DNA from 3 places in the Tepidiforma sp. genome. Region 3 is predicted to be linked to each of the others. Evidence: riboswitches for the same ligand, from Rfam matches in the RefSeq annotation. Region 3 holds a riboswitch; each other region holds the start of a gene.
What was found. A riboswitch is a leader RNA that binds a small molecule or an ion and turns the genes downstream of it on or off. The one in region 3 is predicted to bind S-adenosylmethionine.
Positions count from the first base shown of each region.

Region 1: linked by a shared signal. The riboswitch ahead of thrC (threonine synthase) and the one ahead of metK (methionine adenosyltransferase) in region 3 are both predicted to bind S-adenosylmethionine.
Region 2: linked by a shared signal. The riboswitch ahead of N2041_RS06005 (hypothetical protein) and the one ahead of metK (methionine adenosyltransferase) in region 3 are both predicted to bind S-adenosylmethionine.

Region 1 is NZ_JANZZD010000005.1:14,269-24,568, reverse strand. It holds gene N2041_RS04035 (VWA domain-containing protein) at 1-2,803, opposite strand, end outside; gene N2041_RS04030 (metallophosphoesterase) at 2,880-3,491, opposite strand; gene N2041_RS04025 (CbbQ/NirQ/NorQ/GpvN family protein) at 3,501-4,388, opposite strand; gene coaE (dephospho-CoA kinase) at 4,392-5,012, opposite strand; gene N2041_RS04015 (hypothetical protein) at 5,081-5,299, opposite strand; gene N2041_RS04010 (DUF402 domain-containing protein) at 5,309-5,815, opposite strand; gene N2041_RS04005 (enoyl-CoA hydratase-related protein) at 5,874-6,662, shown strand; gene N2041_RS04000 (hypothetical protein) at 6,666-8,030, shown strand; SAM riboswitch class I at 8,097-8,207, shown strand; gene thrC (threonine synthase) at 8,397-9,641, shown strand; gene N2041_RS03990 (NIL domain-containing protein) at 9,641-9,883, shown strand; gene N2041_RS03985 (ubiquitin-like small modifier protein 1) at 9,940-10,218, shown strand; gene N2041_RS03980 (AMP-binding protein) at 10,229-10,300, opposite strand, start outside.
Region 2 is NZ_JANZZD010000008.1:7,379-17,678, reverse strand. It holds gene N2041_RS06045 (DinB family protein) at 1-422, opposite strand, end outside; gene N2041_RS06040 (methylmalonyl-CoA mutase family protein) at 422-2,077, opposite strand; gene N2041_RS06035 (hypothetical protein) at 2,183-2,329, opposite strand; gene N2041_RS06030 (response regulator transcription factor) at 2,528-3,283, shown strand; gene N2041_RS06025 (hypothetical protein) at 3,329-3,871, shown strand; gene N2041_RS06020 (nuclear transport factor 2 family protein) at 3,932-4,285, shown strand; gene N2041_RS06015 (epoxide hydrolase family protein) at 4,293-5,429, opposite strand; tRNA gene N2041_RS06010 (tRNA-Phe) at 5,507-5,582, shown strand; gene N2041_RS06005 (hypothetical protein) at 5,644-5,895, opposite strand; SAM riboswitch class I at 5,903-5,998, opposite strand; SAM-I-IV-variant riboswitch at 6,151-6,255, opposite strand; tRNA gene N2041_RS06000 (tRNA-Asn) at 6,351-6,425, opposite strand; gene N2041_RS05995 (Gfo/Idh/MocA family oxidoreductase) at 6,724-7,797, shown strand; gene ccrA (crotonyl-CoA carboxylase/reductase) at 7,952-9,214, shown strand; gene N2041_RS05985 (MFS transporter) at 9,295-10,300, opposite strand, start outside.
Region 3 is NZ_JANZZD010000006.1:47,640-57,939, reverse strand. It holds gene aroF (3-deoxy-7-phosphoheptulonate synthase) at 1-789, shown strand, start outside; gene N2041_RS05005 (ScpA family protein) at 857-1,582, shown strand; SAM-I-IV-variant riboswitch at 1,637-1,743, shown strand; gene metK (methionine adenosyltransferase) at 1,838-3,001, shown strand; gene N2041_RS04995 (NDP-sugar synthase) at 3,015-4,028, shown strand; gene N2041_RS04990 (phosphoglucomutase/phosphomannomutase family protein) at 4,018-5,442, shown strand; gene N2041_RS04985 (SIS domain-containing protein) at 5,439-6,506, shown strand; gene ilvB (biosynthetic-type acetolactate synthase large subunit) at 6,669-8,360, shown strand; gene ilvN (acetolactate synthase small subunit) at 8,357-8,974, shown strand; gene N2041_RS04970 (DinB family protein) at 9,051-9,602, opposite strand; gene N2041_RS04965 (AI-2E family transporter) at 9,677-10,300, shown strand, end outside.

The DNA.
Region 1 (10,300 bases), on a different contig from region 3:
AGATGCCGTACTGGTCGCCGATGGTCTCGAGCGCGGTCATGAGGAGGACCGTGGACTCTTTCTCGAGGTCGATGATGCGCTTCGGCGGCGAGGTGAGCTCCTGCCGGCGCTTCGAAACCCACCAGCTGAGGTATTTCCGCGGGTCGTCGTCGTAATCGTCGTCGTCGTACTTCTTGTCCCGCTTGTTGATCTCCTCGTCGGTGCTCGCGGACATGTCGATGAGGAAGGCGACGGCGACGTCGCGCTCGATCTTGTTCCTGCGCCAGTAGATCTTCTCCGTCGGGTTCGCCCCGGCCCGCTTTTCGACCATCCATTCGATGGCTGAGTCGAGGTCGAAGTCCTCGCCATCGGGCAGCCGCTTGATCTTCCGGAACATCTCCGGCTTCATCAGCTCGAACTGCTTGCGGGTCTGGGCGACGAGGCCGGCGTGCTCCTTGAGCGCCTTCTCGTAGAAGCCGTCCTCGCCTTCCTCGAGCTTCGCCTCCTTCACGGCGCACCAGCGGGGCTTGTAGTCCTGCGCGCGGAAGTCCCACTCGTCGTAGTAGTAGACGGTGACGATGGGCTTGAGCGGCTCTTCGCCTTCGCCCTCGCCGGTCGAGTTGTCGCTGGTCGGCTGGCCGCCCTGGTCGCCCTTCTCGGAAGCGGGGGTGCCGGCTTCCTTCATGAGGTTCGAGAGGAACATGCCGGTCGAAGCGTCGAGGTCGCCCTCGTCCATGGCGTCGAGGTCGATTTCGACGCTCTTGGCGAGGAGCTCGGCGAGCTGCTCGGGCGTGAGCGGCATCGTCTGCTGCTGGCCGGCCTGGCCGCCCTGCGCGTTCTCGCGCAGCTTCATCAAGAGGTCGACGAGCTCGGGCTTGAAATCGCCGCGGAAGTCGATCTCCTGCGGGCTTTCGTACTCTTCCTCGCCTTCGCCGGCGCCGCCGAGCTGGGCCTGCGAGCCCTGGGCGCCGCCTTCGCCGGCCGCCTCCATCGGCATCGCCTGGCCGGCTTCCATCGGCTCCACGCTGTCCCACGAGCCCGGGTCGACGTCTTCGTGGATGTTGGGGATGGAGACGGCGATTTCGTAGAGCGCGAGGGCGGCCTCGGCGGCGTCTTCGACCGTCGCGCCGGGCGTCTGCAGGGCGGCGAGGATGCCGAGCGCGCGGCTCATCGCCTCCGCGCGGTCCCGCGGCCAGCGGACGAGGTGGAGCCCGTCGAGACTCGCGCGCACGAGGTTTTCGACGAACGCGTTGCGCAGCGGCATCATCTCGACGGGCGGTCTGCGCTCCAGCTCCTCCGCCTGCATCCTCACGAGGTGGCGGCGGATGCCGCCGTATTCGTCCTTCACGCGGGCGTCGATGCGCGCGTCTTCGGCGATGGTGAAGAGGTCGCTGGCGAGCTGCCGGTCGGGGAAGAGGTCGAAGAACGCCTCCATGTCCGTCGTGGCGGGGCGTTCGCGGTCGCGGGCGAACGCGTGCCGCCGGGTCGGGAAGACGGCGCCGGGCCGGTCGAATTCGAACTGGAAGCTGCCGAATTCGATGTGGGCCGCCTGGTGGGTGGCGAACACCTTCATCGCCGCGAAGTTGTCCTCCTTGTTCGGGAAGCGCTCCATCAGTTCCGGGAGGAAGATGGTGGTCCCGTCCGTGCTGGCGCGGTGCTCGTCGACCCAGCCGATGCCCTTCTCGGCAAGCGATTCGGCGGTCTGGATGCTGACGTTGCGCCCCGTGAGCGCCTTGCAATAGAGGCGAAGGACTTCGCCGACGCGGGAAAGTTCGACCCGCGAGGAGAGGTTCTCGAGGATATCCTCGGCGCGGGTGGACTGGAGGCGGAAGTAGGCTTCGCCGCCCTCGGCCGAGGTCTGCAGGATGCGGAGGCCGGCCTGCTGCCACGCCTCCAGCTCGTCGATGCGGATGCGCTGGAGCACCGTCGGCATCGCCGTGAGGAAGTCCATCGCCGCGAACGGCGAATACGGCGCCAGCTGCTCGGCGAGCATGATGACCTGCTGGTGGTCATTCGGGTCGACCTCGCCGAGCGCGTTGGCGGCGTCCTCGAAGTACTGGTAGGCGGAGCGCTGGTGGTGGCCGCGGGCGGCCTGCGCGGCGAGGAGGAGGAACCGCTCGCGAAGCGACGAGTGCACTTTTTCGATGAGCGGCACGCCGCGGTCGAAGTAGAGCCGCGAATCGGCCCAGGAGGTCTGCGCGAGCTCGGTCGCGAAGGTGATGAAGGGCAGCCGGTCCTCCTCTTCGAGGCGGGCGAGGACGGACGGCGCCGAGGCGAGGCAGGCGCTCGCCAGTTCGTAGCTGTGCCGGGCGAGCTCGTCGATGAAGATGATCAGCCGGGATGCCTGCCCGATGCGGAGCACGCGGAACAGTTCGGGGGCGACTTCGTAGAACTGGGCCGCGAGGGAAGAACTCTTCCAGTTGCCCTTGTAGAGCCGGCGGCCGAGTTCGGCCCAGGCGTGGATGTTGGCCGGGCCGATCGCCTCCATCGCGCCGGGCGCGGCCCGGAGGAAGGAGACGGCGAGCGGCGCGGATTCCGCCGCCATCTGGAGCGCATCGCGGCCGATCGTCTCGATGGCGTCCCAGGTCGCCTGCGGCGGGTAGTTCGCCCCGGCGCGGAAGTATTCGACCGCGGCCTCCCACGAGCGGAGGCTGAGCGCGGTGAGCTCGACACCCGTCTCGGCCCACGCCTGCAGCTGCGACGGGGTGAGCCGGTTCGCGAGGGCGCGGAGCCCCGCTTCGAACTGCTGGCCGAGCGGTGCCGGGAAGCCGGAGAGACGCTCCTGGTGGCGCGCGAGGAGTTCGGTCACGATGGACACAGGCATGGCGCGGCGGCGACCTCCTTGCCGTGGCGTGGCGCCGCGAGGGCGCGGATGGCGGTCGGCGGATGCGGGGCCCGGCTCACTGCTCCCCCGAATGTCGGACGAAGTGACGGGTCGGGTCGGGATAATCGTAGAAGACCACTTCCCCGGTTGTCGTGTCCCAGGTCGCGCAGGAGAGCTGGAAGTCGTTCCGGTGGTCCCGCGGGTCGCCGGCCGACCCGGGGTTGATGACGAGCACCCGGCCGACGCGGAGCGCCATCTTGTAGTGGGTGTGGCCGACGATCAGCGCGTCGCACTCCAGTTCCGCCGCGCGGCCCCAGATCGGCTCGTGGGGGTAGTGGTACTCCTTCCAGGGCTCCCACGGAGAGCCGTGCGTCATGACCACCTTCTTGCCGTCGACGACCCGCTCCACGCGGTACGGCTGCTGGCGGAGCCACGCGACGAGCTCCTGGTCGACCTTCGGGTTCGAAAGCGCGCGCTGGCCGTCCGGGCCGAGGATCGTCTCCTCGTGGTTGCCGAGGACGACGACGGCATCCAGCTCGCGCAGCCGGCGGACCACGTCGTTCGACCAGCGGAACTGGAAGACGCTGTCGCCGGCGCACCAGAGCTGGTCGAACGGGGCCATGAGGTCGAGCGCGCGTTCGAGGCCCTGGATGTTGCAGTGGATATCGGAGACGATGCCGAGGCGCACCCGCGCTCCCTATTCGAAGATGCTCGTCACCACCTCTTCGATGGAGCGCTGCACTTCGGAGTCGTCGGTGAGGGCCCAGGTGATGGCGACCTGGCAGGCGCGGCGGGCGGGGATGCCCTGCGCGATGAGCCGGCCGGCGTAGACGAGGAGGCGGGTGCTGACGCCCTCGCCGAGGCCGTGCTCCTTCAGGTTCCGCACCTTCTCGCCGAGGCGGGCGAGGTCCATGGCGGTGCGGTCGTCGCAGCCGGATTCGTGGGCGATGATCTGCGCCTCCGCGTCGCGCGGCGGGTAATTGAATTCGATGGCGATGAAGCGCTGCCGGGTCGAATGCTTCAGGTCCTTGAGCGCGCTCTGGTAGCCCGGGTTGTAGCTGATGACGAGCAGGAAGCCGTCGGCTGCCTCGATGACCTGGCCGAGCTTCTCGATCGGCAGCAGCCGGCGGTAGTCCGTCAGCGGGTGGATGAGGACGGTCGTATCCTTGCGCGCTTCGACCACTTCGTCGAGGTAGCAGATGGCGCCGACTTTCACTGCGCGGGTGAGCGGGCCATCGACCCAGCGGGTGCCGTCGGTATCGAGCAGGTAGCGGCCGACGAGGTCGCTGGCGGTCAGGTCTTCGTGGCAGGCGACGGTGATGAGCGGCATCCGGTGCTCGACCTCTTCGCCCGTGCGGGAGGAGACCTTCATCATCGGCCGGCCGAGGCGGTAGGCCATGTATTCGACGAAGCGCGTCTTGCCGGCGCCAGTCGGGCCCTTGAGCAGGACGGGGATGCGCTGGCGGTAGGCGGTTTCGAAGAGCTGCACCTCGTCCCCGATGGGGAGGTAGTACGGCTCTTCGTGGACGCTGTATTCCTCGACGGCGTAAATCGTTGCGCCCTGGACGGACCCGTTCTCGGCCACTGGCTAGTTCCTCCCGGCTGCGCTGCGCAGCCGCTCTTGAAGTGCTTCCCAGGCCTGCTGGATGCGCGCGTTCAGCTCTTCCAGCGTGCCATTGTTCTCGATGATGACGTGCCCGCGGCGGATGCGCTCTTCGTTCGTGAGCTGCGAGGCGATGCGGGCGCGCGCCGCCTCCGGGTCGAGCCCGTTCCGGGCCGCCAGCCGCTGCACGGCGATCTCCGGGTCGACGACGACGACCCAAATCTCGTCCACGAGGTCTTCCCAGCCGGCTTCGAAGAGGACCGCCGCTTCGAGCACGACGAGCTCGTTGCCGGCCGCTTCGAACTCGGCCAGCTGCTCGCTGGCGAGCCGGCGGATGCCGGGCCAGACGATATCGGTCAGCTTCTTCAGCTCCTCGGGCTTGCCGAAGACTTTGCCGCCGAGCACCTTCCGGTCGATCGTCCCGTCTGGCGCGACGACGTCCTGGCCGAACGTCTCGATGACCTTGCGGTAGGTGTCGGTGCCGGGGTCGTAGGTGCGGTGGCCGAGCACGTCGGCGTCGATGACGGGGATGCCGCGGTCGCGGAAGAAGGTGGTCACGGTCGACTTGCCGCTGGCGATGCCGCCCGTCAGCCCGATTACGTGCACGAAGGACTCCGGCTGTGGTGGTCTGAACTTACAGTGTACGCCCGCGGGTGGAGGGTCACAAACCGGCGTCACCGGCGGGAGCCGCTGCCTTCCGCGGCGCCCGGTTCGCCGCCGAACCGCCGCTCGAGGTAGACGTAGCCGGCGAGGACGAGCGCGCCGCCGACCGCCGCGATGACGGCGCCGAGGATGACATCGGCCGTATTGAAGCGGATGAAGAGGTAGAGGATGAAGGTGACGATGAAGCCGAACTGGAAGGCGTTCAGGTACGGCCGGAGCGCGCGGAGCATGCCGGCATTCTACGCCGGGCCGGGCGCCGCGTAGCGCGCCTCGAGCTGCGCCGCCTCATCGAGGATGTGGCGGTAGCGGGCGTGCACCTCCCGGTCGGCGGCGAGCGCGGCGGCGCGGTCGCGCGGCGTAAGCGCCCCGGCTGCCGCGAGCGCTTCGAACTCGTCGCGGTCCTCCTCGAGGAGGACGTCGCCCGGGAGCACCCACCAGTCGAGCGCGAGGTCGCGGTAGCTCACCCCGCCCGGGCCGATCGCCACATCGGCAACGGCATCGAAGCGGTGCGCGAGGAGGCCGCCGTCCGGGCCGCGCCAGCGGTAGAGGTTGTACGGGCGGCGCGCCCAGAAGTAGCCGAGCGACACGGAGCCTGGCGGCACCGCGACGGGGATATCGGGCGGGCCGCCGCCCAGCTGCATGCGGAAGCGGACGAGCGCGAACCCCCGGCCGAGGTGGAGGAGTTCCGTCGGGTACTCCCGGACCGTCCCGTCCGGCTTCACTTTCCGTTCGAGGTAGACGTCCATCGCAGCGGCTGCCCCCGCGCGCTATTCTGCCGCCGAAACCCCGTTGGAGCCCGAGCCCATGAGTGAACCCGGCTACAGCAACATCCGCTACGAGAAGCGCGATGCCATCGCCGTCATCACCATCGACCGCGAGCAGGCGCTCAACGCCATCGATGCGAAGACCTCGAGCGAGATGTACCGCGCGTGGTGCGACTTCCGCGACGATGATGCGCTCCGCGTCGCCATCCTGACGGGCGTCGGCGAGAAGGCGTTCTCGACGGGGATGGACCTCGTCGCGACCGCCCGCGGCGAGAACCAGTTCGAAGGCGGCAAGCCGGTGCCGTTCGGCGGCTTCACCAAGCGGATGACGATCGATAAGCCGATCATCGCCGCCATCAACGGCTACTGCCTCGCCGGCGGGCTCGAGCTGGCGCTCGCCTGCGACATCCGCATCTGCACGCCGGAAGCCCGGTTCGGCCTCCCCGAAGTGCGCTGGGCGATCATGCCCGGCGCCGGCGGCACGCAGCGGCTCCCCCGCGCCATCCCGCAGGCGTGGGCGAACTACCTCATCCTCACCGGCGAGCAGATCGACGCCGAGACGGCGATGCGCATCGGGCTCGTCTCGCACGTCGTGCCGCGCGAGGAGCTGATGGACCGCGCGCTCCAGATCGCGGGCGTCATCTGCGAGCGCGGGCCGCTCGCCGTGCGCGCGGCGAAAGAAGCGATCCGGCGCGGCCTCGACATGCCGCTCGAACACGGGCTCGCCTTCGAAGACCTCCTGCTCGGCCGGCTGTTCGCCAGCGAGGACGCGAAGGAAGGCCCGCGCGCCTTCGCCGAGAAGCGGAAGCCCAACTACACGGGGAGGTAGCCCATGACGCCGGCCGGCCGGCTGACGGCAGTGCTGGGCGGCTGGCTCCTGCTCGTCCTGCTGCCGGCGTGCTCCGGCGAACCCCGGCCGCCTGCCGCGCCCGCGGGCGCCGAAGCCCGCGCCGAGCGCATCCGCGAGAACGGCCTCGCCACGCTCCGGAGCCGGGTGACGGTGACCTTCGACCGCCCCGCCGAGTTCGCCGATTCGCGCATCCCGCTCGCTTCGCACTTCGAACTGCGCATCGCCCTCGCCGAAGGCGGCTCCCGCCGCCAGCTCGTCGCCGCCGCCGAGCGGAGCACCGCGAACCGGCGGGAAGTCGTGCTGACGGTCGATGCGCTCGTGACCGAAGGGAGCGTGCTGACCGTCTCGCGCCGGGCGTTCGACCCGCGGGCGAGCGGCAGCTTCGAGGTGCCGGTAGCTGCCGACCTCAGCCCGCTCGCCGCGCTCCTCGCCTCCAGCGCCCTCACGCCGGCCGACCCGGCCTTCTTCGACCCCCCGGAGGAGCGCGAGCCGGACCCGGCGACAGATGACCCGGCGGCGATGCGGGAAGCGCTCCGCCGGCACCTCGCCGTGCGCGGATCGGATGCCGCGACGAGCGCCGATGCCCTCGCCGTCTACGACGCCATCCCGGCGGCGACCGTCCCGTCGCCGAAGCTCCGCGCCGCGCTCGCGGCGCTGACGGGGACGTTCGCCGAGCCCGCGCTGGCCGACCTGCTCACCCCGGCGAACTGCACCGGCCAGCCGGCAGCGAGCATCGACTTCCGCGAGCCGCCGGGGATGGAGCGGCTGCTCGCGCGGGTCACCTCCACCGGCACGGGCGCGCGGGTGGTCTCCATTCACCCTTCCCTGCGCGGCGAGCGGTTCGAGCTGCTCATCCCGCTCCTCGCCCACGAGGCGGTCCATTGCGACCAGTTCGACAGCCGGGTCGAGGAGGTGGCCGCCACCGCCTTCGATACGCTCCTCTTCCTCCGGCTCGTCGCCGCGAACCCGACGCTCGCCGAAGAGCGGACGCGGCTGGCGCGGGAGCTGCGCATCGACGCCCTCGCGATGGTCAACAGCGGGGCAGTGCTGCCGGAGTCGATCGGCGTGCTGCGGTCGCCCGGCGTGGAGGCGGCGCTCCCCGGGACGAACGCGCCCTACCGCTCCTTCGCCGAGCTGGTGACAACGGCCTACCCGACGGTCACGGCGCTCCAGTCGCCGCTCGAGCCGCTCGCGGCGGCCTACATGGCGGCGCTGGCGGCCGAGACGGGCGCGGCGGCGGGCGACCCGTTCGACCTCCGCTACCTCGACGGCCTGCTGGCGCAGGCGCTGGACGGCGCGAGCCTCGTCGCCGTCATCCGGGCCTTCGGCCTCGAGCCGGCCGATTGACGCGCGATCTTGCCGCGTTAGCGTCGGCCCGTGCTAGCATGTGAGGAAATCCCGCGAACGTGGCCGCTCGTATCGAGATGGGGTTGAGGGACCGGCCCGGTGAAACCCCGGCAACCTGCCCGGCGGGTAAGGTGCCAAATCCGGCCTCCCGGGAGCATCCCGGGGGAAAGATGAGAGCGACTTCGCTCCGAAACACGGCCCACGCGGAACGAGGAGTTGCCGAGATGGTTGAGTTCCTGGGCCGAATGGTCATGCTCTAGCCCCTCACCCGAAGGGGCCTCCCGCACCGTCTTCGCCGCCCGTCCGCCCGCGCGTCAGCCGACGCCCTGCGCCCGCGCGGGCCCACGCTCCGAAGGGAGGAAGAGCATGAGCTTTGCCAAGAATCTCCGCTGCCGCGAATGCCACCGCGAATACCCGCTCGAAGCGCGCCACGTCTGCGACTTCTGCTTCGGGCCCGTCGAAGTCACCTACGACTACGACGCCATCCGGAAGGCCGTCAGCCGTGAGCGCATCGAGCGCGGGCCGGCCTCGCTCTGGCGCTACCGCGACTACCTGCCCTGCGATGCCGAATCGGCGATCGATATCGGCGCCGGGTTCACCCCCCTCATCCGGGCGAAGAACCTCGGCAAAGCGCTGGGCCTGAACAACCTCTACATCAAGAACGACACCGTGAACCCGACGTGGTCGTTCAAGGACCGCGTGGTCGCCGTGGCGAGCAGCCGCGCGCGGGAGCTGGGCTACGACAAGCTCGCCTGCGCCAGCACGGGCAACCTCGCCAACAGCGTCAGCGCCCACGCCGCCGCCGCCGGCATGGAGGCCGTCGTCTTCATCCCGCACGACCTCGAACTCGGGAAGGTGCTCGGCTCGAGCATCTACGGCCCGACACTCGTGAAGGTGCGGGGCAACTACGACGCCGTGAACCGGCTCTGCGCGGAGCTCGCCGGCGCCTACAACTGGGCGTTCGTGAACGTGAACGTGCGGCCCTACTACTCCGAAGGCTCGAAGACGCTCGGCTTCGAAGTCGCGGAGCAGCTCGGCTGGCGCGCGCCCGACCATTGCGTCGTGCCGATCGCCTCCGGCTCGCTCTTCGTGAAGATCCGGAAGGGGCTGCAGGAGCTCTGGAAGACGGGCCTCATCGATGAGCCCAAGACCCGGATGAGCGGCGCGCAGGCCGCCGGCTGCTCGCCCGTGGCGACGGCCTGGCAGGAGGGCTCGATGAACTTCCGGCCCCAGCGGCCGAACACCATCGCGAAGTCGCTCGCCATCGGCAACCCCGCCGACGGCTACTACAGCCTCGTCCAGCTGCAGGAGACCGGAGGCGCCTGCGGCAGCGTCACCGACGACGAAATCGTCGCCGGCATGAAGCTGCTGGCGGAGACGGAGGGGATCTTCGCGGAGACGGCCGGCGGCGTCACCGTCGCCTCGCTCAAGCAGCTCGCCGCGCAGGGCCGCATCCACCCGGATGAGCTGACCGTCGCCTTCATCACCGGGGCCGGGTTCAAGACGGTCGAAGCCGTCGCCGAGGCGCTCAACCCGCCGCTCGAAATCGAGGCCACGATGGAGAGCTTCGAGGCGGCGTACAATGCCCGCGTAGCGCAGGGAGTCGCGTGATGGCCGTCAAACGCGTCCGCTTCACATTTCCCGAGAACCTGATCCGCGAGCCGATCATCTACCGCCTCGGCCACGAGTTCCAGGTCATCACCAACGTCCGCATGGCCGACGTCGACGAGAAGACCGGCTGGGTCGTCCTCGAACTGGAGGGCGACCCGGACGAGATCGAGCGGAGCCTCGCCTGGGCGCAGGAGCGCGGCGTCCGCGTCGACCCGGTCACGGGCGACATCGTCGAAGGCTGAGCCCGCGCCTTCAGCACCGCGTCACGACGAACTTCGCAGAGGAAGGAACTGCCCACGTGCCTGTCAATGTCCGCATCCCGCAGCCGCTCCGCCCCCTCACGGGCAACCAGTCGACGGTAACCGCCGAGGGCCCAACGCTCGAGGCGCTCGTCGCCAACCTCGAATCCGCCTACCCTGGCATCAAGGAGCGGATGGTCGACGAAGCCGGCCAGATTCGCCGGTTCGTGAATATTTATGTCAATGGCGACGACGTCCGCTTCCTCGACGGCATGCAGACGGCGCTCAAGGACGGCGACGAGGTGAGCATCGTGCCGGCCGTGGCCGGCGGCGCGTAGCGGCGGGCCTTTAGGCGTTCCGCACGGCCTCTTCGAGCCGGGCCGTCGCCTCCTGGTACGACGTGCCGGGTTCGAACCGGAT
Region 2 (10,300 bases), on a different contig from region 3:
GCCGCGACGAGCTTGCGGTAGCGCGAGCCTTCGTCGGCGAGGTCTTCGTCGCTGATGTGCGCGAGTTCGTCGAGGAGGCGCTGGCGGCCGGTGCGGAGCTGCTCGAGGACGCTGAAGAAGTCGAGGCTGCGCTTCCGTTCGACGTGCTCGCGGTTCCACGCATCGAGGCGGGCGCGGTTGAAGTCGTAGAGCTCGGGCCGGCGGCCTTCGCGGAGTTCGCGGATGGCGGTGACGACTTCGGCTTCCCAGCTGGCGACGTGGCCGACGATGTCTTTGACGGACCACTCGCCGATGAAGGGGCGCTCGATGTCGCGGATGCGGCACGTTTCGACGTTCCGGATGAGCTGGTTCCGCTCGAGCTCGAGCTCGGCGAGGAGGCGGCGCCGCTCGTCGGCGCGGGTCCGGACGTCGTCGTCGCTCATCAGATGAACACCGGTTCGCGCTGTTCGCCCCAGACTTTGCGGAGGCGGTGGGAGATTTCGCCGAGGGTGACGCGGTTTTCGACGGCCTCGACCATGAGGGGGACGAGGTTTTCGGTGCCGCGGGCGGCTTCTTCGATGCGGCAGAGCATGTGCTCGACGGCGGCGCTGTCGCGCGTGGCGCGGAGCTTGCGGAGCTTTTCGACCTGCCGCTGGCCGATGGCGGGGTCGACCCGGAGGATTTCGGGCTTCTCTTCTTCGGCGACGACGAAGTCGTTGACGCCGACGATGATGCGCTCCTTGTTTTCGACCTGCATCTGGTAGCGGTAGGCGGCTTCCTGGATCTCTTTCTGCTGGAAGCCCTGCTCGATCGCCGCGAGGGCGCCGCCCATGCTGTCGATGGCCGCGATGTAGTCGCGCGCCTCGGCTTCGAGGCGGTTGGTGAGGTCTTCGACGAAGTAGGAGCCGCCGAGCGGGTCGACGACATCGGCGACGCCGCTTTCGTAGGCGAGGATCTGCTGGGTGCGGAGGGCGATCTGGACGGCCTTCTCGGTCGGGAGGGCGAGGGCTTCGTCCATCGAGTTGGTGTGGAGGGACTGGGTGCCGCCGAGGACGGCCGCGAGCGCCTGCACGGTGGTGCGGACGATGTTGTTCTCGGGCTGCTGGGCGGTGAGGGTGGCGCCGCCGGTTTGGGTATGGAAGCGGAGCATCTGGGAGCGCGGGTTCTTCGCTTCGAAGCGGTCGCGCATGATGTGGGCCCAGAGGCGGCGGGCGGCGCGGAACTTGGCGACTTCCTCGAGGAAGTTGTTGTGGCAGGCGAAGAAGAAGCTGAGGCGGCCGGCGAAGTCGTCGACATCGAGGCCGGCGCCGATGGCGGCTTCGACGTAGGCGATGCCGTTGGCGAGGGTGAAGGCGATCTCCTGGGCGGCGGTGCAGCCGGCCTCGCGCATGTGGTAGCCGGAGATGGAGATGGTGTTCCACTGCGGCACGTGGTCTTTGCAGTAGGCAAAGATGTCGGTGATGAGCCGCATGGAGGGCTTCGGCGGGTAGATGTAGGTCCCGCGGGCGATGTATTCCTTGAGGATGTCGTTCTGGACGGTGCCGCCGAGCTTGTCGGGCGAGACGCCCTGCTGCTTGCCGACGGCGACGTAGAGGGCGAGGAGGATGGCGGCGGTCGCGTTGATGGTCATCGAGGTGGTGACCTTATCGAGCGGGATGCCGTCGAAGAGGGTCAGCATGTCCTCGATGGAGTCGATGGCGACGCCGACTTTGCCGACTTCGCCGGCGGCCATCGGGTCGTCGGAGTCGTAGCCGATCTGGGTCGGGAGGTCGAAGGCGACAGAGAGGCCGGTCTGGCCCTGGGCGAGGAGGTAGCGGTAGCGCTGGTTGGACTCCTCGGCGGTGCCAAAGCCGGCGTACTGGCGCATGGTCCAGAAGCGGCCGCGGTACATGGTGGGCTGGATGCCGCGGGTGAACGGAAACTCGCCGGGGAAACCGAGCTGCGTGACGGGGTCCCAGCCTTCGAGGTCGTCCTGGGTGTAGATGGGCTCGATGGGCATGCGCCCGGTTGTCTCGAAGGAGGGCTGGCGCTCGGGGGCGCGCTGGATGGCTTTGGCGTAGGGGCCCTGCAGCCACTCGCGCTTGGTGGTGATAGGCATGCTCTGGCGACTCCGGGGACGCTTGGGCGCGTTCTGGCGAACGGCGGTGCAGTCTCCGAAGTATAGGAGCGGGCGGGCGGGGGCGGCAAACGCGGCAGCGGCCCGTCAGGGGTCGCGGGTGTCGCGCGCTTTCTCCCGGAGCCGCTTCAGGCGCTCCTCTTCGAAATCGACGATGGGCCGGACGATCGCGAGGCGGCGCCGGCGTTCGTGGAGATCGTCGTCGTAGGTGTGGATGCGCTGTGCCTGTCCCATACGGGGATGTTCGGCAGGGTGCCTGGCTATCTGCAATGCGGGATTGACCTGATTTCGGCAAGAGCGCGGGCGAGGGCCGCGGCCTCGGGGATTCCGGTTGACAGAATGAGGGTATTTACCTCTTGACAATCGTGCTTATAATCTCCGCCACCATGCCGGCGTGCGCGCCGGTGAAGGTTTGGGAAACGGCAGGTAAACGTGGACGACACCGGCGCGTACCGCTTCCTCAGCTGCCTCCTGGTCGCGCCAGCTGGCCTGGAGACGCGGGGATTCGTGCGCGCGCTGCACGGCGGGGGGCTGGCGGTGCTCGAGCGGGAGCCGGGCGAGACGGCGCTGCGGATGGCGGAATCGGGGGAGTTCGACATCGTCTGCCGGGCGGTGGACGGCGACGGCGTGGGCGGGCTGGTCGACATCGCGCGGCTGGCGGGCTGCGGGCGGCCGGTGGTGGCGGTCTTCGGGGAGGCGCAGCCGGAGCTGGTGGCGGAAGCGTTCGCGGCCGGGGCGGATGCGTGCCTCGAGCTGGAGGCGGACCCGCGGGTGGTGGTGGCGCAGGTGCGGGCCGTGCTGCGCCGGGCGGGCGCGTATGATGCAGGTGCGCCGGGCAACAGCGGGGTCCTTCAGGTCGGCGACCTGGTGGTCGATGTTGATCGGTGCGAGGTGCAGCGCGGGGGGATGGTGGTTCCCCTGACCGCGGCGGAGTTCCGCATCGTGGAGTACATGGCCCGGAACAGCGGGCGGGTACTCAAACCCCACGAGATTCTGAACGCCGTCTCGGACGACTACCGCTATCTCCCGCGGGAAGCACAGGACGTGTTCAAGGTCTACGTCCGCCGGATTCGGCGGAAGCTCGAGCCGAACGAAGAGGCGCCCCAGTACCTCGTGACGGTGCGGGGCTTCGGGTACCGGCTCGAGGGCGGGCGGGAGCGGGTGGCGCTCCCGGCGCGGCAGGCCTGAAGCGCGGCCGCGGCTCCCGGGCGCTCGCCTCCCGGGAAGGTTGACGTGGGAGAGCACGACAGCGAGCCTGAGGATGTGATCCTCGAGCGCCTGCAGGAGGCGGCATCGGGTGATGCCACCGTGCGCCAGCTCCGGCGGCGGTACGACCTGCTCCGGCAGGACTACGAGCGGCTGCTGGACCGGCTGGGCGAGCTCGAGGAGCGGCTGGCGGCAGCGACCCGGGCGCAGGCAGCCCCGGCGACGCCCGTGGGCGCCGCGCTGGCGGAGGCGCTGGCCGCGCCCCTGATGCAGCTCCGGCAGGAGTACCTCGCGGCGGCGGCAGGCATCGCGCAGGTGGTGTCGGGGCTCGAAGGGCTGGCTGGCGGACTGAAAGGTCAGCACAGCGCGAGGCCCGCGGCAGAGCCGCCGGAACGGGCCGAGCCCGCGGGCGCGCGGCCGCCGCAGCGGGTGCAGGTGGACGTGCGCGGGAGCGGATTCGGCGAGCTGCTCGACTTCCAGGAGCGGCTGATGCACCTGCCGGGCGTGGCGCGCGTCTCCATCAACGCCATCGACAACGAGCGGGCGACGCTGATCGTCGAGCTGGCCTAGCGCGGCGGCGGGCAGGCGGTAGACTTGCCCCCGGCTCTGCTGAGCCGGACGGAGGCGCGCGTGGACATCGAACGGTACAACGCGGAGTGGCTGCGGGCGTGGACGGAGAAGGACGTGCCGCGGCTGCTGGAGTTCTACCACCCGGAGACGGAATACCGGGATGCGCAGGTGCCGAACGGCCTCAAGGGCCACGGGGCGCTGAAGCAGTACCTCGAGGGGCTGTTCGCAGCGACGCCGCCGATGGCGTACACGCCCGATGAGGTGTGGCCGATTCCCGGGGGCTACTGCGGCCGCTGGTACTGCACGATTTCGCTGCCGGACGGGTCGACGCGGCGGCTGCGGGGGTTCGACCTCGTGCTGCTCGATGGCGACCGCATCACCTTCAACGAGGTCTATACCCACAACCTCCCCTAGGCGCCGGTCAGGAGCCGCGCGGCTGGCGGAAGAAGGCGATGACGTCGCCTGCGAGGAGGCCGGGCTGCTCGAGCGCAGCGAAGTGGCCGCCGCGCGGCATCTCGGTCCAGTGGACGATGTTGAAGCGCTGCTCGGCCCAGCGGCGCGGGACGCGCCATGGTTCGCGCGGGAAGACGGCGACGCCGGTGGGGACTTCGACCTTCGGGTAGACGAACCCGGCGGGGTCGCGGCGCGCTTCGTAATAGATGCGGGCGGCGCTGGCGATGCTGTTGGGCGCCCAGTAGAACATGAGGTTGGTGAGGAGGACGTCCTTCGAGAACGTCTTCTCGATGTCCTCGCCGACGTCGCCCCAGGTGTGGAACTTTTCGACGATCCAGGCGGCGAGGCCGGCGGGCGAATCGGACTGGGCGAGGGTGAGCGAATCGGGCTTGGTGCCCTGTGTGAGGGAGTAGCCGGTTTCGTTCGCCTGGAAGGCGTCGCGCTCGGCGATGCGCTGGCGGTCGTCGTCGGTCAGGTCCGGCGGGGGCTGGACGAAGAGGAAGTTGAGGTGGGCGCCGATGACGTGCCCGGGGTAGGCCGAGGCCATCTTGGCGGAGATGATGCCGCCCCAGTCGCCGCCCTGGACGCCGTAACGCTGGTAGCCGAGCTCCTGCGTCATGAGGGTGTGGAAGGCAGCGGCGATGCGGCTGATGCCCCAGCCGCGCTCGCGGGGCTTGCCGCCGAAGCCGAAGCCGGGCAGGGCCGGGATGACGAGGTCGAAGGCGTCGGCGTCGGTGTGGCCGTGGGCGGCCGGGTTCACGAGGCGGTCGATGATGAAGTAGAACTCGAAGATAGAGCCCGGCCAGCCGTGGATGAGGAGGAGGGGGAGGGCGCCGGGCTTGCCGCTCTCGATGTGCCAGAAGTGGATATCGACGCCGTCGACGTCGGCGAGGAAGCCGGGGTAGCGGTTGAGGTGGCCTTCGTGGAGGCGCCAGTCGTAGCCGTTCGCCCAGTAGTCGCAGAGCTGGCGGATGTAGCCCAGGTTCGCGCCGTAGTCCCAGCCGGCATCGGCGAACTGGTCGGGCCAGCGGGTGCGGGCGAGGCGTTCGCGGAGGTCGGCGAGGACCTCGTCGGGGACGTGGATGGCGAAGGGGCGGATGCTCATGGCGGGGAATGATAGCGCCGGTCGGGCGGGGACGCCTTGACCGGGCGGCGGGGGTGAACCTAGCATGAAGCGACGGCGCTGAGGTAGCTCAGTTGGTAGAGCACGGCACTGAAAATGCCGGTGTCCTCGGTTCGATCCCGAGCCTCAGCACCAGGCATGCGAGCAACGCTGGCCCGGCCATTTTGGCCGGGCCAGCTGCGTTCCTGGGGAAGCGTCAGGCGGCGGCCGGCGCCTCGGCCGGGAAGTGGACGAAGCGGCCATCGAAGACGGCGAAGCGGCCGCGGAGGTCAGACTTGAAGGCGCGGACGATGTCCTGAACGTCTTCGAAGAGGAGGTGGAAGGAGTTGCGGGTGTCGAGGCGGACTTCGACGGCGTAGCCCTGGTGGTGGATGGCCTCGATGCGGCCGGAGATGGGGGCCGTGAGCGTCTTGCGGTTGGTGACAGGGAAGGAGCGGGTTTCGCGCATGGGACACCTCCAATCGGTCCTGGCTGGGGCACCTTCCGGGGGCTTCCCCCGGGGTTGCCGGGCGGTCATCGGGCCAGGTCCCTCGCGCCACTCGTGATTGGGGACGGGGTTGCGGCGGGGTGCCGCGGGGTATTGCGCCGGGGGCGCGAACGTGCGGGTGCGAACTCCTTTCCGGGGCAGCGAAAAGCCCCTCACGGGGGAGGGGCTGGCGTTCGGGATGCCGGCGCCCCTCCGGCTTCGAGGGGCGGGTAGACGTTACCCGCCGTTGGTTGCCCCGTCGTTCGGGGCCGCGTCATGGTGGCACCTTGGCGGCGTTACCAGGTTGCCGGGCAGCTCGCGCTGCCGCTCGGGACGCTTCGAGGGAAAGGATAGGGACGGCGCGGGGGCTGTCAAGGCCTCAACGAACAACGGCACGCTCGCTCGAGCGCGCCGTTTCGATCGCAGCCAACAGGCGGTGGCTCCCCGGCGAGGATTCGAACCTCGAACCTAGCGGTTAACAGCCGCGCGCTCTACCGTTGAGCTACCGGGGAACACCCTGAGTTTCGGACGGCGGGGCGGGACGCGCAACCGGGGCATGCCCGAAACGGGCGCGCGGTGATTCCGATGCCGGCGTGGTCTCGCTCAAGATCACTGGCGGGCGTTCCGGCCTCGTTTCATCTGGTCTCGTTTCAACGGGAACGGCCGCCGGCGGGGAGTCACGTGCGCCCCCAGGTGGATCCCCCCGCCGGTGGCCGCGAATCGAGCATGGCACGGGCGGCGGGGGCGTTCACCCGGCGTTGGGCAAGGCGGCCGTAAAATGCCGGAAAACTCGCGAAGGCGGTACGCCCCGTGCCCGTTCCCGTCGTTGGACTCATCGGCTGCGGCCATATCGGCCGGTTCCACTCGCGCAACCTGCGCGGCGCCATCCGGGCCGGGGCAGCGGAGGCGCGCTACGTCGCGGTGTGCGACCGGGACCGGGCGCGGGCGGAAGCGTTCGGGGCGATCGTCGGCGCGGAGCTGGTGACCGACGACGCGGCGGAGCTGTTCGGGTTCCCGGGGCTGACGGCGGTCTACATCTGCACAGAGACGGCGGAGCACCCGGCGCTCGTCCGGGAAGCGGCGCGGCGGGGGCTGGACGTGTTCTGCGAGAAGCCGCTCGCGCGGACGCTGCCGGAAGTCGAAGAGATGGTCGCGGCGGTCGAGGGGGCCGGGGTCATCAACCAGGTCGGGCTCGTGCTGCGGTACTCGCCGGTGCTGACCGTGCTGGCGGACCTCATGCGCGACCCGGGGCTCGGGCCGCTGCTCACGGCGCATTTGCGGGACGACCAGTTCTTCCCCATCCGGGGCCACTACCGGAGCACGTGGCGGGGGAGTTTCGAACGGGCCGGCGGCGGGACGCTCATCGAGCACTCGATTCATGACGTCGACGTCTTCCGATGGCTGTTCGGGGAAGTTACGGCGGTGCGGTGCCACACACGGGAGGCGACGCCGGGGCACCCGGGCATCGAAGACGTGGCGCTGGTGACCTTCCAGCACGAAGGCGGGCACCAGACCACGCTGACGTCGGTGTGGCACGGCCTCGACGACCGGCCGTCCACGCGCTACCTCGAGGTGTTCTTCGAAGGCGGGTATTTCGCGACCGAGCACGACTTCCTCGGGCCGATCCGGGTGCAGGGCCGCAGCGGACCGGTGCGCGAGATGAGCGCGGAGGAGGTGTTCGAGCGGTACGTGGAGCTGACGGGGCTGGACGAGGGGACGGCCGAGCTGGCACGGGCGGGGATGATGGAGGATGTGGCGTTCCTCCGGTGCGCGGCCGAGCGGCGGCCGGCGTTCCCGGATTTCCGGACGGCGCTGGCGGCCCACCGGGTGGTCGATGCCTGCTACCGGAGCGCCCGGGACGGCGCTGAGGTTGCGCTGGCATAGACGAAATCGCTGTCGTATACGCGCCGTCTATGGCTGGAAGCGAATGCCCGTTTACCCGTCGATAGCGATCGGCTAGCATTGGGTCCATTCGGCCCGTGGACCGGTGCCAGACCCGCGAAGGGACGGGCCGCGAGGCCTGCCCGAGGAGCAAGGAATGACGACGCAAGTGCTGAAGGATCTCTACGACATCGGCGAGATGCCGCCGCTCGGCCACGTGCCGAAGAAGATGTACGCCCAGGTCATCCGGCAGTCCCGCTTCGGCCAGCCGACGCAGGCGTTCCAGGTCGAAGTCATCGACGTGCCGGAACCGGGGCCGGACGACGTGCTGGTGTACGTGATGGCGGCCGGCGTGAACTACAACAACGTCTGGGCGGGCCTCGGCGTCCCGGTGGACGTCATCGCGGCGCGGCAGAAGGAAGGCCAGCCGTGGGACCACCACATCGGCGGGTCGGATGCCTCCGGCATCGTCTGGGCGGTGGGTTCGAACGTGAAGAACCTGAAGGTGGGCGACGAGGTCGTCATCCACTGCGGGACGTGGGACGTGCACGCGCCGGAGATCAAGGCCGGGCTCGACCCGATGTACCACCCGAGCTACCGCATCTGGGGGTACGAGACGACGTGGGGGTCGTTCGCGCAGTTCACCAAGGTGCAGGCGCACCAGTGCATGCCGAAGGCGCCGCACCTGACGTGGGAGGAGGCAGCGGCGCCGACGCTGGTCGGCGCGACCGCGTACCGGATGCTGTTCGGGTGGCCGCCGCATACGGTGAAGGAAGGGGACGTGGTGCTGGTGTGGGGCGGCGCCGGCGGGCTCGGCTCGATGGCCATCCAGCTGGCGGCGCAGGTCGGCGCGAAGCCGATTGCGGTGGTTTCGAACGAATCGAAGTTCGATTTCTGCATGCGGCTGGGCGCCGTGGGCTGCATCAACCGGAAGAATTTCGACCACTGGGGCCGGCTGCCGGACTGGCAGGATAACGAGGCGATGGCCCGGTTCACGGCCGGCGCGCGGGCGTTCGGCAAGGCGATCTGGGACATCCTCGGCGAGCGGAAGAACCCGCGGATCGTGTTCGAGCACCCGGGCCAGGACACGGTGCCGACCTCGATGTTCGTGTGCGACACGGGCGGCATGGTGGTGATCTGCGCGGGGACGACGGGCTACAACGCCGACGTCGACCTGCGCTACCTGTGGATGCGGCAGAAGCGGCTGCAGGGCTCGCACTTCGCGAACGACGAGCAGTCGTACGCGTTCAACGACCTCGTGGTGGCCGGGAAGATCGACCCGTGCCTCTCGAAGGTGTTCAAGTTCGAGGAGACGGGGCTGTGCCACCAGCTGATGTACGAGAACCGGCACCCGGACGGGAACATGGCGATCCTCGTCGGCGCGCCGCGCGAGGGCCTGAAGACGCTGAAGGGGGCGTAGCGCCCCGTTCCCTTGCGGAAACGCTGGAACCCGAGACGCCCGGCCGCATGCGGCCGGGCGTTCGTTCGCGCGGGGGCCGGTCAGTTGCCGAGCGCGGGTCCCGGCGCGGGGCGCGGCGCTTCGGGCGTGGCTGGCGCCGCCGAGCGGCCGAAGATGTGCCGCGGCTGGAGGAGCGCCATGAGCACGAGGAAGGCGGCGACGAAGATGCCCTGGCCGGTGAACATCGCGCGGGCGCCGATGGCGTCGGCGAGCTGCCCGAGCGGCCAGGCCATGAGCGGCATGGCGCTGAAGCTGAGCATGTTGATGCTCATGACGCGGCCGTAGAACTCGGGGCGGGCGGCCTCCATCGTGAGCGTGCTGTTGATGGTCTGGTAGGCGGTGAGCGCGAGGCCGAGGACGAGCGTCGCGGCGAGCGCGCCGCCGAATCCAAACGCCTGGGAACCGGCGGCGAGCGCGACGAGCCCGGCGCCGCCGACGATGCCCGAAGCCCACTGGAGGAGCGCCTTGCGGTCGAATTCGGTGAGCGACGCGATGACGAGCGACGCCAGCAGCGCGCCGACCCCGGAGACCGACTGCAGGAGGCCGTATTCGCGTTCGCCTTTGCCGAGGTCTTCCTGGACGAAGCCGGCGAGGAGCATGACGTAGGGCATCACGAAGAAGGCGACGGTGAACATCATCAGGTTGAGCGTGCGGAGGCGCGGGTCGGAGAGGACGTAACGGAGGCCATCGCCGATTTCGCGCCACATGCCCTGGCGGGCGGCGCCGGGGTGGGGCATCGCGCTGCCGAGGCCGGTGGGAATGCCCAGGAGGGCGAGGCAGGCAACAGCGTAGAGCGCGGCCTGGGTGAAGTAGACGGACTCGAGGTTCCAGGCGGCGGCCATCGCCCCGGCGACGGCCGGGCCGAAGAGGCGGGTCGCGTTCATGGCGGCGTTGGACATCGCCATGGCGGCCATGAGGTTCTGCGGGCCGACCAGATAGACCATGAGCGGCATCCGGGCGGGCATGCCGAGGGCCATCGCCGTGCCGCCGCCGAGGCCGAGGACGAAGAGCCAGCCGATGGTGATGGTGCCAGTCACGAGCATGAGG
Region 3 (10,300 bases):
GGCTACGGCGTCAAAGTCGGCGGCACCGAGCTCGCCATCATGGCCGGCCCCTGCTCCATCGAAAACGAAGAGCACATCTTCGATTCCGCCCGCGCCGTCAAAGCCGCCGGCGCCAACATCCTCCGCGGCGGCGCCTTCAAGCCCCGCACCTCCCCCTACACCTTCCGCGGCCTCGGCGAAGAAGGCCTCCGCTACCTCCACGCCGCCGGCAAGGCCCACGGCCTCCCCGTCATTACCGAGCTCATGAGCGTCCGCGATATCGACGCCGTCTGCGAATACGCCGATATCATCCAGATCGGCGCCCGCAACATGCAGAACTTCATCCTCCTCGATGAAGTCGGCCGCGTGAAGAAGCCCGTCATGCTCAAGCGCGGGCTCTCCGGCCAAATCGAAGAGTGGCTCCTCGCTGCCGAGTACATCATGGCCCAGGGCAACCCGAACGTGATCCTCTGCGAGCGCGGCATCCGCACCTTCGAAACCGCCTACCGCAACACGTTCGACGTCAACGCCATCCCCCTCGCGCGCGAGCTCAGCCACCTGCCCGTCATCGCCGACCCTTCCCACGGCACCGGCAAAGCCTCCCTCGTCACGCCGATCGCGATGGCCGCCATCGCCGCCGGCGCCGACGGCCTCATGATCGAGGTCCACAACAACCCCGACCACGCCCTCTCCGACGGCGCCCAGTCGTTGACATACGACCGCTTCGCCGGGATGATGCGCTCGGTCGGCGCTATCGCCGCTGCAGTCGAGCGGACGCTCCCGGGGGTGTGGGCGCCTGCCAGCGCGTGATAGCGCACACGGTCGCAAGACCGCACCGGCGCCGCCTCAGCGGGGGGGCATCGCGCCGGCAGGAGCCATGGCAGAAATCTCGCTGCCCGTCTTCCAGGGGCCGCTCGACCTCCTTCTCCACCTCATCGAGAAGGACGACCTCGATATCACCGCCGTCTCCCTCGTCGCGGTGACCGACCAGTACCTCGCCGCCATCCACACCGGCGAAGGCTTCGACCCCTCCGCCCTCGCCGAATTCGTCGCCATCGGCGCCCGCCTCATCTACCTGAAGTCCCGCGCCCTCCTCCCCCGCCCGCAGGGGGAGGAGGCGCCCTCGCTCGAAGACGACGACGTCGGCCAGGAGCTCGTCGAACTCCTCCGCGAATACCGCCGCTTCCTCCAGGTCGTCGACCTCCTCGAAGCCCGCCAGGACGCCGGCCTCCGCATCTACACCCGCCTCGCCCCGCCTCCCGACCTCCCGGAAGCCTCCCCCCTCGAAGGCGTCAGTATCGAGCGCCTCCACGCTCTCATGCTCCGGCTCCTCCAGCGCAAGCCTGCCGACCCGGCGCCCCGCGCCATCCTCCCCCGCGATACCGCCATCACCCTCGCTCAGCGCCTCGAGCAGTTCCGCGACCGCCTCCGCCGCCGGGGCCGCTTCTCCTTCCGGCGCGCCATCCTCGAATGCGCGAACCGCCTCGAAGTCGTCGTCTCCTTCCTCGCCGTCCTCGAACTCCTCCGCGCCGGCGAAGCCGACGCCCTCCAGGAAACCCCCTGGGGCGATATCCAGGTCGTCGCGCTCGCCCCCGCCGCCTGACCGCACCACCGCCGCCTCCATCTTCCGCCACGCACCCCGCCCTGCTACCCTCACTGCAAGCGTCAAGAGGGCGTCCCCGCCCGGCAACCTGGTTATGCCTCCAAGGTGCCAAACCGACGCGGCCCCGCGGCACCCGCCGCCGGGCAACAAAAGGCGGGCTTGCGGGAAGGCCCGCCCCTCGCCGCCGCACCCCAGCGGCACGGGGGGATTTTTCATGCCCGCGCGAAGGCAACTCCACCACCGAAAGGGCTCCACGTGTCCGAACGCAAGCTCCTCACCTCCGAATCCGTCACCGAAGGCCACCCCGACAAAATCTGCGACCAGATCAGCGACGCCGTCCTCGATGCCCTCCTCGAACAGGACCCCGCCTCCCGCGTCGCCTGCGAAACCGCCACCACCAACGGCCTCGTCCTCGTCATGGGGGAAATCACCACCCATGGCTACGTCGATATCAACAAGCTCGTCCGCAAGACCATCGTCGATATCGGCTACGACTCCTCCGAAAAAGGCTTCGACGGCCACACCTGCGGCGTCATCACCTCCATCGCCGAGCAGTCCGCCGATATCGCCCGCGGCGTCAATAACACCGACCCCCGCTCCATCGGCGCCGGCGACCAGGGCATGATGATGGGCTTCGCCTGCAGCGAAACCCCCGAATACATGCCCCTCACCATCTCCCTCGCCCACCGGCTCACCCGCCGCCTCGCCGAAGTCCGCAAATCCGGCACCCTCCCCTGGGTCTGGCCCGACGGCAAGTCCCAGGTCACCGTCGAATACGACGAACACTGGAACCCCCTCCAGGTCGATACCGTCGTCATCTCCACCCAGCACTCCCCCGACGTCGAAGACCCCGAGTTCATCACCACCCAGGTGACGAAGCACGTCATCGAGCCCGTCGTCGGCCCGCTCCTCAGCAAGGACGTCACCATCCACGTCAACCCCACCGGCCGCTTCGTCATCGGCGGCCCCCGCGGCGATGCCGGCCTCACCGGCCGCAAGATCATCGTCGATACCTATGGCGGCGTCGCCCGCCACGGCGGCGGCGCCTTCTCGGGCAAGGACCCGACGAAGGTCGACCGCTCCGGCGCCTACGCTGCCCGCTGGGTCGCCAAGAACATCGTCGCCGCCGGCCTGGCCACCCGCTGCGAATTCATGCTCTCCTACGCCATCGGCGTCTCCGAGCCCACCTCCATCGGCATCGAAACGTTCGGCACCGGCGTCGTCCCCGATTCGGTCATCCTCGCCGCCGTCCGCCGCCTCTTCGATCTCCGCCCCGGCGCCATCATCGAGGACCTCGGCCTCCGCCGGCCGATCTACCGGCCGACCGCCGCCTACGGGCACTTCGGCCGCACCGACCTCGATCTCCCCTGGGAGGACACCTCCCGGGCTGCCGACCTCCGCGCCGCCGCCGGCCGCTGACCGCCGCGCCCGCGTGGACGCCATCCTCCTCGTCGGCGGCCAGGGCACCCGGCTGCGCCCCCTCACCGCCCGCCGCCACAAGAGCCTCGTGCCCGTCTGCAACCGGCCCGCCATCGACTACCTCTTCGCGTGGCTCGAGCGCTCCGGCATCCGCCGCGCCATCCTCGCCCTCGGCCTCGCCAACGAAGACCTCGCGGCCCGCTACCCCGCCGGCCGGCACCGCGGCCTCGAGGTCCTCCCCATCATCGAAACCGCCCGCCTCGAATCCGGCGGCGCCATCCGCAACGCCGTCGAAACCGCCGGCATCGACGACCGCTTCCTCGTCCTCAACGGCGATGTCTACCTCGATTTCGATTTCGCCGCCGCACTCCGCGCCCATGTCGATCGCGCCGCCGACCTGACCCTCGCCCTCCACGACGTCGACGACCCCTCCAGTTTCGGCGTCGCGGTCTGCGGCCCGGATGGCCTCGTCACCGGCTTCGTCGAAAAGCCGCCCCCCGGCGAGGCCCCGTCCCGCCTCGTCAACGCCGGCGCATGGATTTTCGAACGCCGCCTCGTCGACGAAATTCCCCCTGGCGCCGTCCGCGTCGAAGAGACCCTCTTCCCCTCCCTCGTCGCCCGCCGCCGGGTCGTCCTCGGCTACCGCTTCGAAGGCCACTGGGCCGACCTCGGGACGCCAGCCCGCTACCTCGCCCTCCACCACGCCCTCCTCGAAGCCGGGAACGCCGTCCACCCCGCCGCCGCGGTCCACCCCACTGCCGTGCTCGAACGCGCGGCCGTCGGCGAAGGCTCGGCCGTCGGCCCGCGGGCCAGCCTGCGCGGCTCGGTGCTCTGGGAGCGCGTCGACGTCGGCGAAGCCGCCGAGCTCGTCGACACCATCGCCGCCGACGGCGCCCGCATCGGCCCCGGCGCCCGCCTTCGCGGCTGCGTCATCGGCCCCGGCGCGACCATCGGCCCCGGCGCAGCGCCCCCGCCGGGCACGATCGTTGACGCAGACGGCCAGTATCATGAGGCCCATGCCGGATAACCCCGTTCGCTTCGGCACCGATGGCTGGCGCGCCATCATCGCCGATACCTTCACCTTCGAAAACGTCCGCGCCTGCGCCCGCGCCGTCGCCGACCACTTCGCCGAGCACGGCGGCACCGCCCGCCCCCTCGTCGTCGGCTACGACACCCGCTTCCTCTCCGACCACTTCGCGCGCGATGTCGCCCGCGTGCTCGCCGCCGCCGGCTTCACCGTCCAGCTCGCCGACCGGCCAGCCCCGACACCCGCGATCAGCTACCGGATCATCGAAACCGGCGCCGCCGGCGGCGTCGTCGTCACCAGCTCCCACAACCCTTTCAACTGGAACGGCATCAAAGTCAAACCTCACTACGGCGGCAGCGCCAGCCCCGAGATCGTCGCCGATATCGAGCGCCGCGTCCCGGCCATCCTCGAAAACCCCGCCGACGTTGCCATGGCGCCCGCGGACACGGACGCCATCACCGCCTTCGATCCCATCCCCGGCTACCTCGCCGCCCTCGGCCGGCAGGTCAATCTCCAGCGCATCCGCAGCGCCGGCCTCGCCGTCGCCGTCGACCCGATGTACGGTGCCGGCGCCGGCCTCTTCACCGAACTGCTCGCGGGCGGCTCCACCACCGTCCGCGAAATCCACACCGAGCGGAACCCGGCCTTCCCCGGCATCCGCGCCCCCGAGCCCATCGAAAAGAACCTCGGCGAATTCCTCGTCCTCATGGGCACCGGCCGCTACCACATCGGCATCGCGAACGACGGCGACGCTGACCGCGTCGGCCTCGTCGACGAGCGCGGCCGCTACGTCGACCAGCTCCGCACGTTCGCGCTCCTCATCAACTACCTCCTCGGCGAACGCGGCCTCCGCGGCCCCATCGTCCGCTCCATCACCACCACCCGCATGGCCAACCTCCTCGCCGCCCGCTACGGCGTCGAATGCTTCGAGACTCCGGTCGGCTTCAAATTCATCGGCCCCCTCATGATGGAGAAAGACGCCCTCATCGGCGGCGAAGAATCCGGCGGCTACGGCTTCCGCGGCCACCTCCCCGAGCGCGACGGCATCCTCGCCGGCCTCTTCCTCCTCGACTACGTCGCCGCTACCGGCAAATCTCCCTCCGAACTCCTCCAGCAGGTCTTCGAAATCACCGGGCCGCACTTCTACGCCCGCGACGACTACGACCTCGAACCCGGCCAGCGCGACGCCATCCGCAGCGCGCTCGATGCCGCCGCGCCCGGCGACATCGCCGGCCGGCCAGTCACCGGCAGCGACCGCACCGACGGCTGGCGCTTCCTCTTCGATGGCGGCTGGCTCCTCTTCCGCCTCTCCGGCACCGAGCCGCTCCTCCGCATCTACACCGAAGTCACCGATGAGACCCTCGTCCGGCCCGTCCTCGATGCCGGCGCCGCCATCGCCGGGGTCCGCCGGTGAGCGCTGCGTTCGAACCCGAACCCGCCGCCGCCGCGGTCGACCGCGCCGGCATGTGGCGCCACATCGCTGCCTTCGGCGGCCAGCTCGCGCGTGAGTGGCGCCGCACCGCCGACCTCGAACTGCCCCTCCCCCGCGGCCGCATGCCGGACCACCTCGTCATCGCGGCCACCGGGGGGTCTGCCGCCGCCGGCGATATCGTCGCCGCGCTCGCCGCCCCGGTGAGCGAAATTCCCATCACCGTCGTTCGCGGCCGCGAACTCCCCAACTTCGTCGGCGAACGCACCCTCGTCGCTGCCGTCTCCTGCTCCGGCAACACCGCCGAGACGCTCGCCCTCTACGACGACGCGTGGCGCCGGGATGCCCCCATCATCGCCATCACCCGCGGCGGCCGGCTCGCTGCCCGCTGCGAGGACGACGGCGTCCCGGCCTGGCGCTTCGACTACGATGCCCCGCCCCGCGCGGCCGTCGCCCTGCTCCTCGCACCCCTCCTCCGCATCGTCGAGCGCCTCGGCCTCTACCTCGTCACCACGCCCGATATCGAGCGGGCCGCGGCCCTGTGCGCCGGGCTTGCCGCCGCGCAGCTGGCCGCCGGCTCCGCCGCCGCCCGCGCCGCCGGGGCCATCGCCGGCCGCGTGCCGCTCATCCTCGCCGGGGGAGTGCTGCTCCCCCTCGCCGACCGCGCCCGCAACCAGCTCGCCGAGAATGCCAAGCTCCTCGCCGCCTCGGCCGCCCTCCCCGAAGCCGCCCACAATCTCGTCGTCGGCCTCGACCCGGACCTCGCCCCCGCGCGCTGGACCCTTCTCGCCCTCGCTGCCGAAGACGACCCGGCCGCGCCCTACCTCGAGGCCGTCGAAGAACTCGCCGCCCCCCGCGGCATCCCCTTCCACCGCCTTCCCATCCCCGGCAGCAGCCCGTTCGAACGGGCCCTCGCTGCCCTCGTCACCGTCGACGCCCTCTCCTGGCACGCCGCCATCGCCCGCGGCATCGACCCGACGCCGATTCCAGAAATCGAATCTATCCGCAGCCGCATCGCCCGCCTTTCCTCCGCCGAAATATCGACGTAATCTGAAATCCTGCGGACCGAACGGAGGGCAATCGGCTTACCGGCCACCCCTCCAGCCACCGCCCGGCCCACGGGCAGCCGCGACCGCACGGCGCGGCAGGCAGCAGGCGCCCCTCACCGGGTTCCGCCCGCTCCAGCGTTCGCTCCGCGGAAAGGGTTCCTCATGGCGCGCATGACAGGCGCACAGATGGTGCTGGAAGGCCTCCAGCGCGAAGGTGTCGAAGTCATCTTCGGCTACCCCGGGGGCGTCGTCCTCCCCCTCTACGACACCCTTCCCCAGTATCCCGGCATCCGCCACATCCTCGTCCGGCACGAACAGGGCGCGGCCCACATGGCCGACGGCTACGCCCGCGCCAGCGGCCGCATGGGCGTTTGCCTCGGCACCTCCGGCCCCGGCGCCACCAACCTCGTCACCGGCATCTGCACCGCCTGGATGGACTCCGTCCCCGTCTTCGCCCTCACCGGCAACGTCAGCCGCACCCTCCTCGGCAAAGACGGCTTCCAGGAAGCGGACATCACCGGGATCACGCACTCGATCACCAAACACAACTACCTGGTGATGCGCCCCGAGGAGATCCCCCTCACCATCCGCGAAGCAGCGCACATCTGCCGCACCGGCCGCCCCGGCCCCGTCCTCGTCGACATCCCGAAGGACGTCTTCCAGGAATCCGCCGAATTCGACTGGCCCGAACAGGTCCACCTCCGCGGCTACCGGCCCACCTACGAAGGTCACGCCGGCATGATCCGCCGCGCCGCCGAACTCATCGACCAGGCCCGCCGGCCCATCATCATCGCCGGCCACGGCGTCATCTGGTCCGACGCCCAGGACGAACTCGTCGCCCTCGCCGAAAAGGCCGAGATCCCCGTCATCACCACCTTCCTCGGCATCGGCGCCTTCCCCGAGGCGCACCGCCTCTCCTACGGCTGGCTCGGCATGCACGGCATGTTCTACGCCAACATGGCCGCCGATAACGCCGACCTCGTCATCGGCGTCGGGATGCGCTTCGACGACCGCGCCATGGGCCGCTTCAAGGACTTCAACCCGGGCGTCAAGATCATCCACATCGACATCGACCCCGCCGAAATCGGCAAGAACTTCCCCACCGCCGTCCCCATCGTCGGCAGCGCCAAGAACGTCCTCCCACGCCTCACCGAACACGTCCGCGAGGCGAAGCACACCGAGTGGCTCCAGTGGATCGACCAGGTGCGGGAAGAGCACCCGAGCCTCCACATCCGCGAAAGCCGCCGGATGCTCCCGCAGTACGTCGTCCGCACCCTCTACGAAGAGACCGAGGGCAACGCCACCATCGTCACCGGCGTCGGCCAGCACCAGATGTGGGCCGGCCAGCACTACTTCTACAAGCGCCCCCGCCAGCTCATCTCCTCCGGCGGCCTCGGCACCATGGGATTCGAACTCCCCGGTGCCATCGGCGCACAGGTCGCCCTCCCCGACGCCGAAGTCTGGGCCATCTGCGGCGACGGCGGCTTCCAGATGACCATGCAGGAGCTCGCCGTCGTCGTCGACGAAAACCTGCCGCTCAAGATCGCCATCTTCAACAACGGCTACCTCGGCATGGTCCGCCAGTGGCAGCAGCTCTTCTACGACCGCAACTTCGTCTCCGTCGCCATGACGCAGCCCGACTTCTGCAAGATCGCCGACGCCTACGGCATCCGCTCCCTCCGCGTCGAAACCAAGGCCGAAGTCGCCCCCGCCATCCGCGAGGCGCGCGCCCACAAGGGGCCCATCCTCATCGACTTCATGATCGACCAGGAGGAGAACGTCTGGCCGATGGTCCCCGCCGGCGCCGCCCTCTCCGAAACCATCGAAGCCCCCGCCGAGGAGCTCGCCCGGTGAACCCCTCCCTCAACGGCCACCAGCCCCGCAAGCGCGCCAACCACCACACCGTCGTCGCCATCGTCGAAGACAAGCCCGGCGTCCTCATGCGCGTCGCCAGCCTCTTCCGCCGGCGCGGCTTCAACATCGAATCGCTCACCGTCGGCCACTCCGAGATGCCCGGCCTCAGCCGCATGACCATCGTCGTCGATGGCGACAGCGCGCCCGTCGAGCAGGTCGAAAAGCAGCTCTACAAGCTCATCGACGTCATCAAGGTCAGCGACCTCAGCCAGGAAGACATCGTCGCCCGCGAGCTCGCCATGATTAAGGTTCGCTGCAACAACGTGAACCGCCACGAGCTCCTCGATATCGCCAACGTCTTCCGCGCCGACGTCGTCGACATCGCCACCAACTCCATCATCCTCCAGGTCGTCGGCGATGAAGACAAAATCGACGGCCTCATCAAGATGTGCGAGCCCTACGGCATCCGCGAACTCTCCCGCACCGGCCGCATCGCCATGGTCCGCGGCACCAAGACCACGACCGTCCACGAACCCGAACCCGAGCGCATCGCCCGCATCCACCAGACCCAGGGCCGCCGCGTCGAAGGAGACCTCCCCTTCTCCAGCGACTGAGCGCCCGCAGGAAGCGAACCGCGGCGGGGTTCCCCACACGGGAGCCCCGCCGCGGCGTTTTCGGCGCGCACCTTCTCTACAGCCCGTGTCCCTCGCCCGCGAGCCCGTACTTCGCCCGCTCCTGCGCCTGCAGCGCGCCGATCGTCTCCGCCGACCGGTCGAAAATCTGCGGCACCGGCCAGCCGTTCAGCCCCGCGTAGGTATCGATCTGGCTCCGGTGGTGGATGTCGTGCTCCACCATCATCGCCAGGATGCGCCAGCCCGAAAGCGTTCCGCCGCTGTCGATCATCGCCACCTTCCGCTCCAGCCACTCGTCCGGCGTGCCGCGCAACAACTCGCAGAACCGCTCGAAGCTCTCGGCCAGCGCGGGCACCCACAGCTCCCGCCGGCTCACGTCGGGCGGCGCCGGGCTCACCCAGCCCCGGCCGAGGTACGCGCTCGCGAAGTACAGCCGCGAGCCGCACATGTGGCCCACCAGCTTGTTGATGCTCCACGCCCCCTCGCCCTCGCCCGTCGCCGGCGTCCAGCCGTCCGCCTCCGGCGGCAGCGCGCCGATATCGCGCATCGCCCGCCGGTTCACCGCCGCGAAATAGCCCAGGAACGCATCGACCGAACGGTACATCGCCATGTCCCCCGCGGCAGCATTGTCACCAGCGCCGCGCGCCCCCCATCCTACGCTACATCCCCCGCCACGGCGGTCCCATGATCCGGCTCGAACTCTCCATCCGCGGCATCCTCGCCATCGCGCTCGCCCTGTTCGGCCTCTGGCTCATCGTCCAGCTCTGGCCCCTCCCCATCATCATCGTCACGTCCTTCATCTTCATGGCCGCCCTCCTCCCCTACGTCGAGTGGATGGTCCGCCGCGGCATCAACCGCGTCGTCGCTGTCCTCCTCATGCTGCTCGGCATCCTCGTCCTCCTCGGGGCCGTCATCGCCATCGTCGCCCCCGCCGTCATCGATGAGTTCCGCGACCTCCAGAGCAACCTTCCCGATTACGCCCGCGACGTCGAAACCTTCGCCTCCGACCTCGGCTTCAACACCGAACGCTGGGACCTCCCCGAGCGCGCCGCCGAAATCGACTGGAACCGCATCATCAGCGGCTCGCAGGTCGTCGACTACGGCCAGCGCGTCCTCGTCGGCATCTTCACCGGCTTCACCATCGCCGTCATCACCGCCTACCTCCTCGTCGAAACCCATCGCCTCCGCGCCTTCCTCTTCCGCTTCATCCCGCCCGAGCGCGAAGCCGACGCCCACCACTTCCTCCGCGCCCTCGAGCGCGTCGTCGGCGGCTACGTCCGCGGCCAGCTCATCACGTCGCTCATCATC